DNA from 2 places in the Mycobacterium sp. Soil_C_30 genome. Region 2 is predicted to be linked to the other one. Evidence: riboswitches for the same ligand, from Rfam matches in the RefSeq annotation. Region 2 holds a riboswitch; the other holds the start of a gene.
What was found. Region 2 has a riboswitch for glycine ahead of AC3A6P_RS01240 (hypothetical protein). Riboswitches for the same ligand answer to the same signal wherever they lie in the genome.
Positions count from the first base shown of each region.

Region 1: it holds a riboswitch for glycine, as region 2 does, so the genes downstream of both, gcvP (aminomethyl-transferring glycine dehydrogenase) here and AC3A6P_RS01240 (hypothetical protein) in region 2, are expected to answer to the same signal.

Region 1 is NZ_JBDGJH010000018.1:138,776-146,404, reverse strand. It holds gene AC3A6P_RS27000 (substrate-binding domain-containing protein) at 70-2,019, shown strand; gene AC3A6P_RS26995 (LysM peptidoglycan-binding domain-containing protein) at 2,122-2,763, shown strand; gene gcvP (aminomethyl-transferring glycine dehydrogenase) at 2,783-5,614, opposite strand; glycine riboswitch at 5,670-5,771, opposite strand; glycine riboswitch at 5,772-5,869, opposite strand; gene AC3A6P_RS26985 (M20 family metallopeptidase) at 5,884-7,020, opposite strand; gene AC3A6P_RS26980 (DUF1028 domain-containing protein) at 7,010-7,629, opposite strand, start outside.
Region 2 is NZ_JBDGJH010000001.1:282,041-289,669, forward strand. It holds gene AC3A6P_RS01235 (L-serine ammonia-lyase) at 1-423, opposite strand, end outside; gene AC3A6P_RS01240 (hypothetical protein) at 509-859, opposite strand; glycine riboswitch at 821-912, opposite strand; glycine riboswitch at 914-1,005, opposite strand; gene AC3A6P_RS01245 (hypothetical protein) at 1,056-1,568, opposite strand; gene AC3A6P_RS01250 (TetR family transcriptional regulator) at 1,687-2,256, opposite strand; gene AC3A6P_RS01255 (DmpA family aminopeptidase) at 2,415-3,485, shown strand; gene AC3A6P_RS01260 (APC family permease) at 3,485-4,906, shown strand; tRNA gene AC3A6P_RS01265 (tRNA-Ile) at 5,071-5,144, shown strand; gene AC3A6P_RS01270 (DUF6319 family protein) at 5,350-5,721, opposite strand; gene AC3A6P_RS01275 (HpcH/HpaI aldolase family protein) at 5,807-6,571, opposite strand; gene AC3A6P_RS01280 (aldo/keto reductase) at 6,579-7,535, opposite strand; gene AC3A6P_RS01285 (ATP-binding cassette domain-containing protein) at 7,535-7,629, opposite strand, start outside.

The DNA of each region.
Region 1 (7,629 bases), on a different contig from region 2:
CCGGGTTCTTTAGCGCCTGAGCGGGAACCGGTCAGAGGAGAGGTCCACACGTGTTAGGCGGGTCGAGGCATGGGTAGGCACAGCAAGCCCGGGCCCGATGATGACGACGACATCGAATACCCGGACTACTCCTCGGAGTACGAGCCGGACGATGAATTCAACGACGACGACGATCGTTACCGTGCCGAACCCACCTCGAGCACAAGCGGTTTCGAAGATGGGCCGGATCAGCCGCCGGCCGACGACGACCAGACCGCCGTCATCCGCGCCGCCGGTCCACCGTCAGGCGGTCACCGCAACGAAGGTGAATGGACGGGCAGCCACCGCACGGTGGCGCCGGGCCGACGGGGTGTGAGCGTCGGTGTGATCGCCGCGCTCGTCACCGTCGTCGTGGTGGTGGCAGCCGTGATCCTGTGGCGGTTCTTCGGTGACGCGCTCTCGGATCGGTCTGCCACCGCGGCCTCCCGCTGTGTGGAGGGCGAGATGACCGTGGCTGTGATCGCCGATCCGGCAATCGCCGAACCGCTGGGTCCGCTGGCCGAGAAATTCAACTCCTCGGCAACCCCCGTGGGCGATCACTGTGTCGCGGTCGCAGTCAAGGCGGGCGACTCCGATGCCGTCATCGACGGCCTGTCCGGTGAATGGCCCGGCGACCTCGGCGACAAGCCGGCGCTGTGGATCCCGGGGAGCTCGGTGTCCTCGGCGCGGCTGCAGGCCGTCGTCGACCCGCGCACCATCAGTGCCAGCAAGTCGCTGGTCACGTCGCCGGTGCTGCTTGCGGTCCGCCCGCAGCTCGAGGCCGCGCTCGCGGAGCAGAACTGGGGAACGCTGCCGGGTCTGCAGTCCAACCCGACCGCGCTCGACGGGCTGAATCTGCGCGGCTGGGGATCGCTGCGGCTGGCGTTGCCCACCAGCGATGACAGTGACGCCGCGTACCTGGCGGCCGAGGCGGTGGCCGCAGCAGCCGCGCCGTCCGGCGCACCCGCCACCGATGGCACCGCCGCGGTCCGGACGCTGCGGTCGGGTCAGCCGGAGTTGGCCGACTCCTCCGCGAACACCGCCATGTCGGCGCTGCTCGAAGGTGACGACCCGGCCGCCTCGGACGTCCATGCCGTCGCAACCACCGAACAGCAGCTCTTCAAACGCAGCACCGACCTGCCCGACGCCGCCGCCACCGTGGCCTCCTGGCTGCCGCCCGGCCCGGTGCCCGTCGCTGACTTCCCCGCCGTGCTGCTCGGGGGCGACTGGCTCTCCCCCGAACAGATCAGCGCTGCAAGCCAATTCGAGCGTTTCCTGCGTGACCCCGAACAGCAGAGCGAACTGGCGGCGGCCGGTTTCCGCACCACCGACGGCACGCCGCCAGGCAACGATGTCACACCGTTCGGCGAGCTGCCGGAGACGTTGACGGTGGCCGACGACGAGCAACGGGTGGCACTGGCCGACGCCCTGACCGCGCCAGCCACCGCCCCGGCGGTGACCATCATGCTGGACCGGTCGCTGAACCTGGCGCCGGTGGTCGGCGCCCTGGAGGAACGGATCCGCGCCATGGCACCCAACGCGGTGGTGGGCCTGATCACGTTCGACGGCGGTGCGGGCTCCACGCTGGTGGCCGCGGGCCCACTGAGTGACGACGCCGGCGGTCAGCCCCGCAGTCAGGCACTCGATGCGGCGTTGAACGGGCTGACCCCCGGCTCTGCCGGCAGGGTGTCGTTCACCACGTTGCGCAACGTCTACGCCGATGCGCTGACCGGATTTCGTCCGGATCAGACGAATTCGGTACTGGTGATCACCGCCGGTCCCCATAGCGATCAGTCGCTGGGAGCCCAGGGCCTACAGGATCTGATCCGGTCCAGCAACGACCCGGCTCGCCCGGTTGCGGTGAACGTCATCAACGTCGGCGACGACCCCGACCGGCCCACGTGGGAGTCCGTCGCCGAGATCAGCGGCGGTACGTACCAGAACGTGCCCAACACCGATGCACCGGAGTTCGGATCCGCGCTCGACTCGATGCTGAGTTGAGGATTGGGGTAGCTCACTACTCGTGAGCCGCCCCGGCGGTCCTCCCCAGACTGGCTGTGCGCCTCGACCCGGCGCGCTTCCAGTCGAGCGAAGGACCCCGCCATGATCTTGAAATATCAGGTGGTCACCGGTGACACGCTGTCGTCGTTGGCTCAGCACTTTTACGGTGACGCCGCCCTGTTCCCGGTGATCGCCGTCCACAACACCCTGGCAGATCCGAATCACATCCTGGTGGGCCAGGAGCTGGAGATCCCCTACGTCACCTTCCGCCACAAGGTGCGCGCCGGCGACACCACCGGCTCACTGGCACAGCACTACTACGGTGACATCGCCGCCAAGACGATCATCGAGGTCGCCAATCACGCCGGACAACGCGACCTGGTGGTCGGCGAACGCCTGCTGATCCCGGACCTGCAGAACGTCGGGCATCACACCGTGGTGGCCGGCGAGAACCCCCGCAATCTCGCCGAGCGCTGGTACGGCGAACAGGGATTGTGGCCGATCATCACCGTCGCCAACCACCTCGGCGACCAGGATCCCGCCGTCGGCACCGTTCTCATCCAGCCACGGCTCAACAGGCGGCATCACGTCGCCGCCGGCGACACTCTGTGGGAACTCGCCACCGACCAGTACGGCGACCACGACGTCGCCACCAGGGTCGCGCTGGTGGCCGCCGCCAACCGGATCACCAACCCCGATCACCTCAGCGTGGGACAGGTGATCTTCTTCCCGTCGCTGGGGTGAACTCCACGCTCAGCGCGCGTCAGGCGAACGCCTCCACGGGCGGGCACGAGCACACCAGGTTGCGGTCGCCGTAGGCGCCGTCGATGCGCCGCACCGGCGGCCACACCTTGGGCCGGTAGTTCTTGCCCAGCGGATAGGCCGCTTCCTCGCGGGTGTAGGGGTGTTCCCACTTGTCGACGAGCAGGCACTCCGCGGTATGCGGGGCATTGCGCAGCGGGTTGTCCTCTTTTGCCCACTGGCCCGAGCCCACCTTGTCGATCTCGGCCTTGATGGCGATCATGGCCTCGCAGAACGCGTCAACTTCGGCCAGCGATTCACTCTCGGTGGGTTCCACCATCAGCGTCCCCGCCACCGGGAAGCTCATGGTCGGAGCATGAAAACCGTAGTCCGCCAAGCGTTTTGCCACATCGTCGACGGTGACGCCGGTGGTCTTGGTGATGCCGCGCAGGTCGAGAATGCACTCGTGGGCCACCATGCCGTTCTCGCCCGTGTAGAGCACGGGGTAGTACTCGTCGAGGCGGCGGGCGATGTAGTTGGCCGACGCGATCGCCGTCAGCGTGGCGGCCCGCAACCCGTCGGCACCCATCATCGCGATGTAGGCCCACGTGATCGGCAGGATCGACGCCGACCCGTACGGCGCCGCCGACACCACGTGACCGGTCGGCAGTTCCGGGGCCAGCGGGTGACCGGGCAGGAACTCCGCCAGATGTGAGCGCACCGCCACCGGTCCGACGCCGGGTCCGCCGCCACCGTGCGGGATGCAGAACGTCTTGTGCAGGTTGAGGTGGCTGACGTCGCCGCCGAACTTGCCCGGCCGGGCCAGACCGACCAAGGCGTTGAGGTTGGCGCCGTCGACGTAGACCTGGCCGCCGGCGTCGTGCACCGCGGCGCAGATCTCCTCGACGTCGTGTTCGTAAACGCCGTGGGTGGACGGGTAGGTGATCATCAGCGCTGCGAGGTTCTCCGCGTGCTCGGCCACCTTGGCGCGCAGATCGTCGAGGTCGACGTCGCCGTTGGTCCGGCAGGCCACCACCACGACGCGCATGCCGGCCAGGGCCGCCGACGCGGCGTTGGTGCCGTGCGCACTCGACGGGATGAGACACACATCGCGGTGACTCTCACCGCGGCTGGCGTGGTAATCGTGGATCGCCAGCAGCCCGGCGTACTCCCCCTGCGAGCCGGCGTTGGGCTGCAGCGAGACCGCGTCGTAGCCGGTGACGGCCACCAGCCAGGCTTCCACCTCGGCGATCAGGGTGCGCAGGCCTGCGCTGTCGCCGGCCGGGGCGAACGGGTGCTGGCGGGAGAACTCCGGCCAGGTGACGGATTCCATCTCGGCCGCGGCGTTGAGCTTCATGGTGCACGAGCCGAGCGGGATCATCGTGCGGTCCAGTGCCAGGTCCTTGTCGGCGAGTGACCGCAGGTAGCGCATCATCGCCGTCTCGGTGCGGTAGGTGGTGAACGCCGGATGCGTCAGGAACTCCGAGGTCCGGGTCTCGATGTCGACCGGCTCGGCGTCGGCGGCGGACACGCCGAAGGCCTGCAGCACCGATGCCACGTGGGCGTCGGTGGTGGCTTCGTCACATGCCACCGACACGTGGTCGGCGTCCACCCGCCACAGGTTGATGCCCAGCGCCTTGGCCGCGGCCACCACCTCGTCGGCGCGGCCCGGCACCGATGCGAGCACGGTGTCGAAGAACGTGTCATGCACCAGCGCATCGCCGAGGGCGGCCGCCACCCGCGCGGCGTGCCCGTGCACCCGCCGGGCGATACCGGTCAACCCTTCGGCGCCGTGATAGCTGGCGTACATCGCGGCCATCACGGCCAAGAGCACCTGCGCGGTACAGATGTTGCTGGTGGCCTTGTCGCGGCGGATGTGCTGCTCGCGGGTCTGCAGCGACAACCGGTACGCCGGAGCGCCGTCGGCATCCACCGAGACCCCGACCAGCCGGCCCGGCAGCTGGCGGGCCTGCTTGGTGGCCACGGCGAGGTAACCGGCATGCGGGCCGCCGAATCCCATCGGCACGCCGAAGCGCTGCGCACTGCCGAACGCCACGTCGGCACCGATCTCTCCGGGCGGAGCCACCAGCGTCATGGCCAGCAGATCGGCACCCAGGGCCACCAGCGCGCCGCGTTCGTGGGCCTGCTTGATCAACGCGGACCAGTCGGTGATGCGTCCGCTGGCGCCGGGCAGTTGCGCGATGACGCCGAAGAAATCACCCTCGGGCAGACCCTCGCGCAGGTCAGCGGTGACGATCTCGATGTTGAGCGGCCGCGCCCGGGTGGCCAGCACGGCAGCGGTCTGCGGGAAGACGTCGACGTCGACGGCCAGGCGGGTCGCCTTGCCGCGAGCGGCGCGCTGCATCAGCGTCATCGCCTCGGCCGCGGCGGTGGCCTCGTCGAGCATCGAGGCATTGGCGATGTCGAGTCCGGTGAGGTCGGCGACCATGGTCTGGAAGTTCAGCAGCGCTTCGAGGCGGCCCTGGCTGATCTCCGGTTGGTACGGCGTGTAGGCCGTGTACCAGGCCGGGTTCTCCATGATGTTGCGCAGCAAGACCGGCGGGGTGAGCGTGTCGTAGTAGCCCTGCCCGATCATCGAGACCGCGACGGTGTTGGCGTCGGCCATGGCGCGCAGCTGGGCCAGGGCCTCGTGCTCGGACACCGCGGGCGGCAGCTTGTCGAGACCCGGCGCCACCCCGTCGGCGTCCAGTGCGTCGAGGATGCCGGCCGGAAGCGCCTTGGCCGCAAGCTCGTCGAGGGATTGCACACCGATGACACTGAGCATGGTGTCGATATCGGCGGCGCCGGGGCCGATGTGCCGATCGGCGAATTTCGGGGCGCTGTCGTTGAACAGCGCGTCATCGGAGAGGGCCAACACGAACTCCTAGGCAGCAGGACGAACTATCGCGTCCTCCCCCTCTGTCGTCGACCCGAACCGGGCTGCCTGAGAGATTCGGCCGATCAGGCCTTTCCCCATGGGCGGGTGCGCGCACCGCTTTCCAGAGGCATCGTGGTCTGACGCGGTCCGGGGGCCTGAGAGGTTGACGGAGAGGTGTTGCTCCTTCGGCGTCTGTGGCTGGCGGTCACAGAACTCTCCCGCGAGAGGGCGATGCAACTGCGATACTACCGCCCGGCGAGATCGAGCGCCGTCCATGCCAGTGCGGTGGCACCGTCGCGCAGTGCGGCCTCCGCCTGCGGCCCCACCGCGGCGTCGGCGAACTCACGTTGATGGTTGACCGCGGGCAGGGAACCGATGCCCAGATACGGGTGGATGGCGCGCACCACCTGCGACACATTGCCCATGTCGGTCGACGCCGACGCCATGGCCCCCGCCCCTTCCGGCGGCTCGACGCTCATATCCCGACCCAGCGCGGCCGCGTTCGCGACGAACAGGTCCAGGATCTCGTCGTCGGTGCGGAATTCCGAGTAGGGCGCGGACTCCAACTCGATGTCGAGATCACAGCCACTGCCCAGGGCACCGGCCTGGAAGCAGGCGCGGATCCGCTTCTCGATGCCGGTCAGCTCGGCGAGTGTGCGGGCACGGACATACCAGCGGCCTGACGCCGAGTCGGGGATGGCGTTGGGCGCCGACCCCGCTGAGGTCACCACCCCGTGGACCCGCACCGTCGCCGGCAGCTGCTGGCGCAGCAGGCCGATCGCCACCTGCGCCACGGTGAACGCATCGGCAGCGTTGACCCCCAGATGCGGATAGGCCCCCGCGTGGGCGCTGACACCCCGATACGTGACACGCCAGTGCGCCACCGCCATCGGCTCGGCCCGCGGGGCGTCAACCGGCCCCGGATGAATCATCAGCGCGGCGTCCAGGCCGTCGAACTCACCGGCCTCCAGCATCACGATCTTGCCGCCGCCGCCCTCTTCGGCCGGCGTGCCCAGGACGTGCACGGTGAGGCCCTGGCCGCGGTCGGCCTCCTGCACCATCAGCGCCGCCCCGATGGCCGACGCGGCGATCAGGTTGTGCCCGCAGGCGTGGCCGAGCCCGGGCAGCGCGTCGTATTCGGCCACGAAAGCGACGTGCAACGGGCCGGTGCCGGCGCGAGCGTGAAACGCGGTGTCGAGTCCCCCGGCGCGGTGGTCGACGCGGAAACCGCGATCGGCCAGCAGCCCGGTCAGCATCCGGTGCGCCCGCACCTCGTGCCACGCCAGTTCGGGGTCGGCATGCAGGGCGGTACTGACCCCGCGCACCAGCTCCCAGTTGCGCCGCAGGTGATCGCCGGCGGCCGCCTTGGGCTCAGAGATCACCGGGGACCCCGAAACTGGGCGCAGCCGACGGGTCCAGGGCACGCCGCACGTAGTCGTCGCGCTGGGGTTCCCAGACCTCCCACAGTTCGGCCAGCCGGGTGTAGGGATCTTCGTCCCAGTCCACGCGCAGGGTGGTCTCCGGCCAAGCGACCTCCCGATAGACCAACAGGCCCGCGGAATACACCGGACCCTCCTCTCCGCCGGCGGTCAGCGCGGCGTTGAGCCCGGCCAACAGGCGGGCTTCGAACTCGTCGGCCCCCGAGGTCTCGTAGCCACGGATCAGCTCGGTGATGGTCGCCGGCCCGGCAAGCATGTTGCCGGCCGCCACCACGCCGTCACCGGCCACGTGGTGATGCACACCGAGCGCCCCGGCCCCGCTGTAGGCCGCGGTGCGCCCGGCCGCGTCGAGCACGGTCAACTGCCGGTAGTCGCGCAAAGCGTGGTCGGCCACCACAGCGGTCATCGCGGCCTGCGGCTCGGCGCCTTCGGCGAGCCGGTCCAGCAGCTGCCCACCCAGCCGGGGATCGGTGACGTTCTGGCTGGCGGCGGCGCCCAGGCCCGGGCGAATGTTGAGGCACCGGGACGCCACCGCCGGCGAGGACGAGGCGA
Region 2 (7,629 bases):
CCGGTGCAGTTCGGTGCCACCGGGCCCCAGCGCGGTGATGGTCATCCCGTTGGGGTGGAACGGCAACATGGTCAGCGGCCGGAGAATGAAATCACCCTCGGTGAGCGCGATTTCGCGGGCCCCGCCGAAGTTGATCCGGCCGGTGGCGCGCATGGCGTCGACCCGGCGCTCCATCTGCTCGGTACTGATCTCTTCCGGCAGAAGTCCTTCCAGCCCCAGCAGGACAGCGGTCATGGTGCCGTGACCCGCTCCGGTGGCGGCCAGCGAGCCGTACAGGTCGACACGGATGTCCCGGACGTCGTCGAAGGCGCCGAGGGTGTGCAGATCGGAGAGGAACCGCGCGGCGGCGCGCATGGGTCCCACGGTGTGCGAACTCGATGGGCCGATGCCAATCGAGAACAGCTCGAACACACTGATCGTCATGCGGTCACCGTCCTCGGCTTGTTGATCGACAGTTGATATATCAATGCTGAGTCCACGGTAGGCCAGCTGGGCGTGATGGTCAAGGTCACTGCCTCCGGGCGAGCGCGGCGACGGCCGAGACGACGAGCGCACGGTCAGCCCGGGTCAGCTGCGTGATCCGGTCGCCGTGCGCAGCGACGAGGGCGCGGAACTGCGCGTCGACGCCGGCCGGCGTCGTGCCGAATTCGAGGAAGGTGACGTCGTCGGGAGGACCTCCGTACGGCGTCCATGCCATTGCGAACTCCAGCAGTTGACGGTCATAGCTGTCCAGCGACGTGCATCTGGGTGTGGACAAGGTCGGTGTCGACAAGGCGGCCCCCGGTTCGGTCGCCTCGGCAGGTGCCGTGGCGATGTGGAACTCCCCGCTCTGTCCTGATACCTGAGAGATCTGGCGCACTCAGCGCCGTACACCTTCGGTCAGGCAATTCGGATTGCCTGTCTCCAGAGTTGCCTTCGCGCAACGGTACTGGGGCCTGAGAGATTCCCGGGGAGGATGTTGCTCCTTCGGCGCCTCGGTGTTCGAGGTTCTCCCGCCACGCGTCAACGGCTTTTCAATTGTGACGGGGGTAACGTACCGGGCTGCGCCGGCTTTGTCACGGGACGGGACCCACATCCGAGTGGCGACCCGGTAGGCGGGCCGCGTGTCGCTGCCCCGGGCCAGGGCCGCGGCGGGCGGCGAGCATGTCGGTGACGGCGCCGGTGACGAACGCATAGATCGCCTTGTGCAACACATCGATGAGAAGTTCTTTGCGCGGCCAGGTCTGTGGTGGCGCGCCGACACCTGTGGCGTTCTCCAGGATTTGGTCATTGGTAAGCCGCACCACGGCGAATTTCGCCGACGCCAGTGGGCCGCGTAACCCGACCTCCGACATGACCGCCCGCAGCACCCCGAGCAGGATGCCCTGCCCGTAATGCATGGCCCAGTTCCGCACCAGCGGCTGCTGCCCGGGTTGTTCGGACATCCCGGTGAGGCGCTCGAGCGTGCGGGCAGGCACATGCGAGTTCGGCCGGCCCGTGATCCGCTGCTCGAGCTTTTCCCCGACCGTCATCACCGCCACCCCGGCCGCACCGGCGACGAGGCCTTCCCCCACAGCGTTTCTCAGCATGGCGCGCGGGTACCCGGGCGCGATCCCACCAAACGATCGGCACTCATGACTGCGGAACCCCGGTAGAGCAGTCGGTGCTCAGCGGGGCGCTACTGGGCGTGGCGGGGCGACGCCGGCCTCACACTGTGTCGGGCAGCTTGGTCCCGGTCGCCAACTCCGCGTACTGGCGCATCAGCCGCAGGGCGGTGCTGCGGCTGATCTCGGGGTCGCGCGCCACGATGCGGTAGCCGAAGTAGTCCTCCATCGACATCAGCGTCATCCCGATGTCGCGGGCAGGGGAGCGGAGCGTGAATGCCCCGGCCTCGGCGCCGTCGTTGAGGAGGTCGGTGTAGAGGTCCACCTGCCGGTGGTAGATGCCCTGGACGTCCCGGCGCTGGTCGAGTTCGAACCCGGCCGCCAGCACGGCGCGCCAGATCGCTCGCCACTCGGCGTCCTCGGGTCCGCTCGGCAGTCCCGCGGCGATGGTCAGCGCCAGTTGGTGGTGGATGTCGCGGGCGCGGCGACCGAGTTCGAGCCGCTCGTCGAAGAACCGGACGTCGGAGCGCAGCGCCAGCTCACTGAGCAGCTGGGGCATGTCCTTGAAGTAGTAGCGCACCGCGTTGGTGGTCAGCCCCAGTTCGGCGGCGACGTCGGCGAGCTTGAGCGTGGCCAGGTCGTAGCGCTCGATCAGGGCGATCGCTGCGTCCATGATTTCGGCACGTCGCTCTACCTGCCGGTTCGGCCTCGCCACTGCTGGGCTCCTCTCGCGGATTCGGACCAATTTTGCCGTTCCTGTTGCGTGACTGCTCACCCGGGCGCATAGTTCTTTTCCAATTAGGAAAATAACTCTTGAACGAAGAGAAAACCATGCGTGCCAGAGATCTCGGCGTGGTCATCGGTGAACATCCAACCGGACCGTACAACGCCATCACCGACGTGGGGGGTGTCCGGGTCGGACACACCACCGTGCAGGGCGACGGAATCAACACCGGCGTCACCGTCGTCATCCCGCATTACGACATCTGGACCGAACCGGTATTTGCCGGTTCGCACCGTCTCAACGGCAGCGGCGAGCTGACCGGCCTGGAGTGGATCCGGGAGTCCGGCGAGCTCACCACCGCCATCGGCCTGACCAACACCCACAGCGTCGGCGTGGTGCGCGACGAGTTGGTGGCCGAGCAGGTGCGGGTTCGCGGTGACGGCGTGTACTGGTCGCTGCCGGTGGTGGGGGAGACCTACGACGGACTCCTCAACGACATCAACGGCTTCCATGTCCGGCCGGAGCATGTGCGCGCCGCGCTGGCGTCGGCATCGGGCGGCGCGGTGGCCGAAGGCAATGTCGGCGGCGGCACCGGCATGATCTGCCACGGCTTCAAAGGTGGCATCGGCACCGCCTCGCGCACCTTCGGCGACTACACCGTGGGCGTCCTCGTGCAGGCCAACCACGGCCGGCGCGAACGCCTGCAGATCAACGGTGTACCCGTCGGCGCCCGGATCGGCGCCGAACAGGTGCCGCTGCCCGATTACCCGGCCCGGTTCGAGCCGGGATCGGGGTCGATCATCGTCATCGTCGCCACCGACGCCCCGCTGTTGCCCCATCAGTGCCAGCGGCTGGCGCAGCGCGCATCGCTGGCCGTCGGTCGCGTCGGCGGCACAGGCGAGCAGTACAGCGGCGATCTGATGCTGGCGTTCTCCACCGGTAACCGCGGCATCCCGCCCTACGCCTGGGACGAAGACGTCGCGGTCGCCCAGCGCGAGGTCCCCGTGCGAATGGTGGTTCCGCAGTTGATGACCCGACTGTTCGACCTGACCATCGAGGCCACCGAAGAAGCGATCGTCAACACCCTCGTCGCTGCTGAAACCCTGACCGGCCACCGCGGATACACCGCGCACGCCATCGACCACACCCTGCTCACCGCACTATTTCAGGAGAACTGATGAACGCACCCACCCAGACCGAAGGGCGGCGCCTCACCGGGCATCTCGGCCCCATCGGCATCGTCTTCATGGTCGTGGCCGCGGCCGCCCCGCTGACGGTGATCGGCGGCAACATGCCGCTGGCCATGGGGCTGGGCAATGGCGCCGGCGCCCCCGTCGGCTTCGCCATCGCCGCGCTGGTGCTGCTGGTGTTCTCCGTCGGGTTCGTGACGATGACGCCCTACGTGCCCGAAGCCGGGGCCTTCTTCTCCTACGTCACCGTCGGGCTCGGCGAACGGATGGGTAAGGGCGTCGCGGTGGTGGCGCTGATCGCGTACACCGCCATCCAGATCGGCATCTACGGCTACATCGGCTGGGCCATCAGCGATACGGTCGCCTTCTACAACGGACCCGTAATCCCTTGGCCGGTCTACTCTTTCGTGATCCTCGCGATCGTCGCCGTACTCGGTTACCGGCACATCGAACTGAGCGCCAAGGTGCTCGGCGTGGCACTGGCGCTCGAGATCGGCATCGTCGTGGTGCTCGACCTGGTGATGGTGGCCAACCCGGGCCCGTCCGGCATCACCTTCGCCTCCTTCGATCCGGCCGTGTTCACCCAGGGCACCATCGGCATCGCCATCCTGTTCGCCCTCACCGGGTTCATCGGCTTCGAAGCCACCGCGGTGTTCCGAGACGAGGCGCGTGACCCCGAGCGCACCATCCCGATTGCCACCTACGCCGCCGTCATCATCATCGGCCTGTTCTACGCCATCACCGTGTGGGCGTTCGTGGTCGCGATCGGGCCCGACAACGTGACGGCCGTGGCGAATCAGACCCTCGACGGCGAGGGCAACATGCTGCTGGACACCACTGCCTCGATGCTGGGGACCATCGGCCGCGACATCGTGAACGTGCTGCTGCTGACCAGCCTGTTCGCCTGCGTGCTGTCGTTCCACAACGTGATCGCGCGGTATCAGTTCGTGCTGGCGCGCAAGGGCCTGTTCCCGCAGCGGCTGGCCGCGGTGCACGAGTCACATGACTCGCCGGCGTTCTCGTCGCTGGTGCAGACCGTGACGGCGGCCATCATCGTCGGGATCCTCGCGGTGCTGGGTATCGACCCGCTGGTCGGCGTATTCGGCTCGATGGCCGGCGTGGCCACCGTCGGCATGGTGATCCTGATGCTCACCACCTCGATCGCGGTGCTGGCGTTCTTCCTGCGTAACCGGGACCGGGTGTCCGGCGTGTTCCAGACGCGCATCGCGCCCGCCGTGGCCGTGCTCGGCTTGCTGGGCAGCCTGTGGCTGGTGCTGTCGAACTTCACGCTCGTCACCGGTGGCAGCGTCACTCTGAGCACCATCCTGGCGGCCATTCCGTTCGTCGGGCTGGTGGTCGGTGCGCTGGCGTGGAAGCCTTCGACGTCGATATCTACCCGCGTGAACTGACTCTGGTTTGAGACTGCGGTGACGCCGGTGTTTGGCGGGGTCACGTCCGGACGTGGCCGCAGTATCAATCAGACGCATCGAGGTCAACGGCGGCGCGCCTCGCGGATCCGTTTGGCAGGGCTGCGTGGCCGCGTGCGAAGATAGCGGCCGCGCAGACGCGCCACGGGGCGGTAGCTCAGTTGGTTAGAGCCGGGGACTCATAATCCCTTGGTCGCGGGTTCGAGCCCCGCCCGCCCTACAAAGGCCGTGTATTGCTTCGGTTGATGCTGGTCGTTTCTGTTTCGGGTGATGCCTGACAGTTGTGTCGGTTGATCCTTGACACTCCCTTGATGAGGGAGCTGAGCGTGGCCAGGCAGCGGGTTCGAGCCCCGCCCGCCCTACAACCTGGTGGCGCGAGGTCCGAGTCATGCTCGACGCCGACGGGCGTGCAGTTTCCACAAGCCTCAGTCCAAATCCGCCAGTACCCTGCGCGCCGCTTCGAGCTCGGCCTCCAATGCCGCGACCTTCGCGGCCTGTTGCGAGCGTGCCTCTTCGATCACGGCATCGATCGGGGTGGAGAGGTCTTCGTGCAGTTCCCTGGCCGCGCGGGACACGGCGGACGCAGCGACGGCGACGTTGCGGGCCAGGTAGGTGGAACCCTGCTTCAGTTCGGCATGCCATTCACCGTCGGCGGAGCCGGTGACGGTCAGGGTCAGCTCGATGGTCTTGGCTTTCCTGCCGGCGCCCCGTTTGGCAGGGGTCTTCGTCGGAGTCTCCTCAGCGACTGGTGCGGTGGGCGCTGCCTCTGCTGCCGGGGTGTCTACAGTGATCGTCACGGCGTACCTCTCGTCGAAGATGGCCCGCGATGAGCGGGACCGGCGGACGACAGCCATTAGAACACACGTTCGACACCGGGTGGGCTCAACCCCCCGTCGCTGCTTTGAGGTGCGCGGCGGCCGCGAGTTTCAGATGGGTGAGGTCTGAGGCCACCGACGCGAACGTGAAACCGTCGGCCAGTCGGCGAGCGGCCGTCGCACCGTCAGGGGTGTGGATACCGGCCGCGATCCCTGCCGCTGCCGCCGCCTCGCTGACGCGCCGCAGTGCGGATTCGAACTCGTCATCGACAGCGGGATCCTGCGGATGTGTCCCGCCGACAGCGAGGCGCAGATCTGACGGGCCGACGTACACGCCGGCCAGACCCGTTGTCCGACAGATGCTCTCGACGTTCTCCAGACCCTGGGGAGTTTCGATCATGGCCAACACCACGGTGTCGGCGTCGGCGACAGCGGGCGTGGGGCCGATGCGCAACTGTGAGCGCATCGGCCCGTAGGAACGAATCCCGTTGGGCGGGTAGGTCGCTGCATTGACTGCCGCGGCGGCTTCGGCGGCAGTGTTGACCAAGGGCACGATGACACCGGCCGCACCGGCGTCGAGCGCACGCCCAATGGGGGTGGGGTGGTTGGCCTCGATACGGATCAGGCCCACAGGGCCGTGGGCGGCGTCGATAGCCGTCAGACCCGCGACCATGCCCGAGTAGCCGATGAGGCCGTGCTGCATGTCGAGGGCGATGTAGTCATATCCGACGTGGGCCAGCCACTCGGTCGAGACGGGGGAGTCGAGCACCGACCAGTAACCGATCAGGCGTTCGCGGCGACGCAGCCGTTCGGCGAATTCGCTTGCAGTCATGGGCTTCCTAGCGGTTGTAGTTGGGCATGGCGCCGCGCAGGCCGACGCCGATGTCGTCACACTGGGCAACGAGTTCGTCGTCGAGTGGTCCGGCGTTGATGGCGGCGATGTTGTTCTCCAGATGGCTGACCTTGGAGCCGCCGAGCAGAATCGGCCCGGCGACCGGCTTGCTGACCAGCCACCGCAGTGCCAACTCGGTCATCGGGAGGCCGGCCTTGTCGGCCAGGGTGCTCAGCTGCGCGATCGCGTCGAACACCGCTGCGTTCCAGTACCTCTGCTTGTACATCGACGCCAGCCGGGAGTCGCCGAACCGACCTTCGGCGGGGTCGGCGTCAAGAGAGTGCCTGCCGGTGAGGAGCCCGCCTCCCAGCGGGTTGTACACCATGGTGATCAGGCCGGTGACGGCGGCGAACTCGGCGTATTCGTCTTCGATGCGGCGGGCCAGGAGGTTGTAGACCTGCTGGGCCACCAGAGGCCGGGGCGCCCCGACTTCGTCAGCAAGGTGGTTGATCTCGGCGATCTGCCAGGCCGCGTAGTTGGACACTCCGAGGGCACCGATCTTGCCTTCCTCCACCAACTGGGCCACGGTGCTCAACGTGTCGCGCAAGGGTGTGGCGCGGTCAGGCTGGTGCAGATAGAACAGGTCGACGCGCTCGATACCGAGGCGGCGCAGGCTGCCTTCCACGCTGGCACGCAGGCCGAAAGGCGACAGTGGTGCATTGCCGTCGGCATCGGGATGCGGAATCCCGGCTTTGGTGGCGATGGTGACATCGTCGCGGCGACCACGCAGCACCTGAGCGAGGATTTTCTCTGATTCACCCCCGGCGTAGCCGTTGGCGGTGTCGATATGGGTGATGCCGGCGGCCAACGCGGCATCGACCATCTTCCCGGCATCGGCGGCCGCCACGGTGTCACCAAACGTCATGGTGCCCAGCGCGGGGCGGGTGAAGTCGAGATCGGGCATCAGGCTGCTCCTTGCACGGCGGTGTGGGTGGTGGTCATGCGTGCGACGACGTTGCGCGGTTTGATTCCGACCATGGTCGTGGGATCCAGCGCCG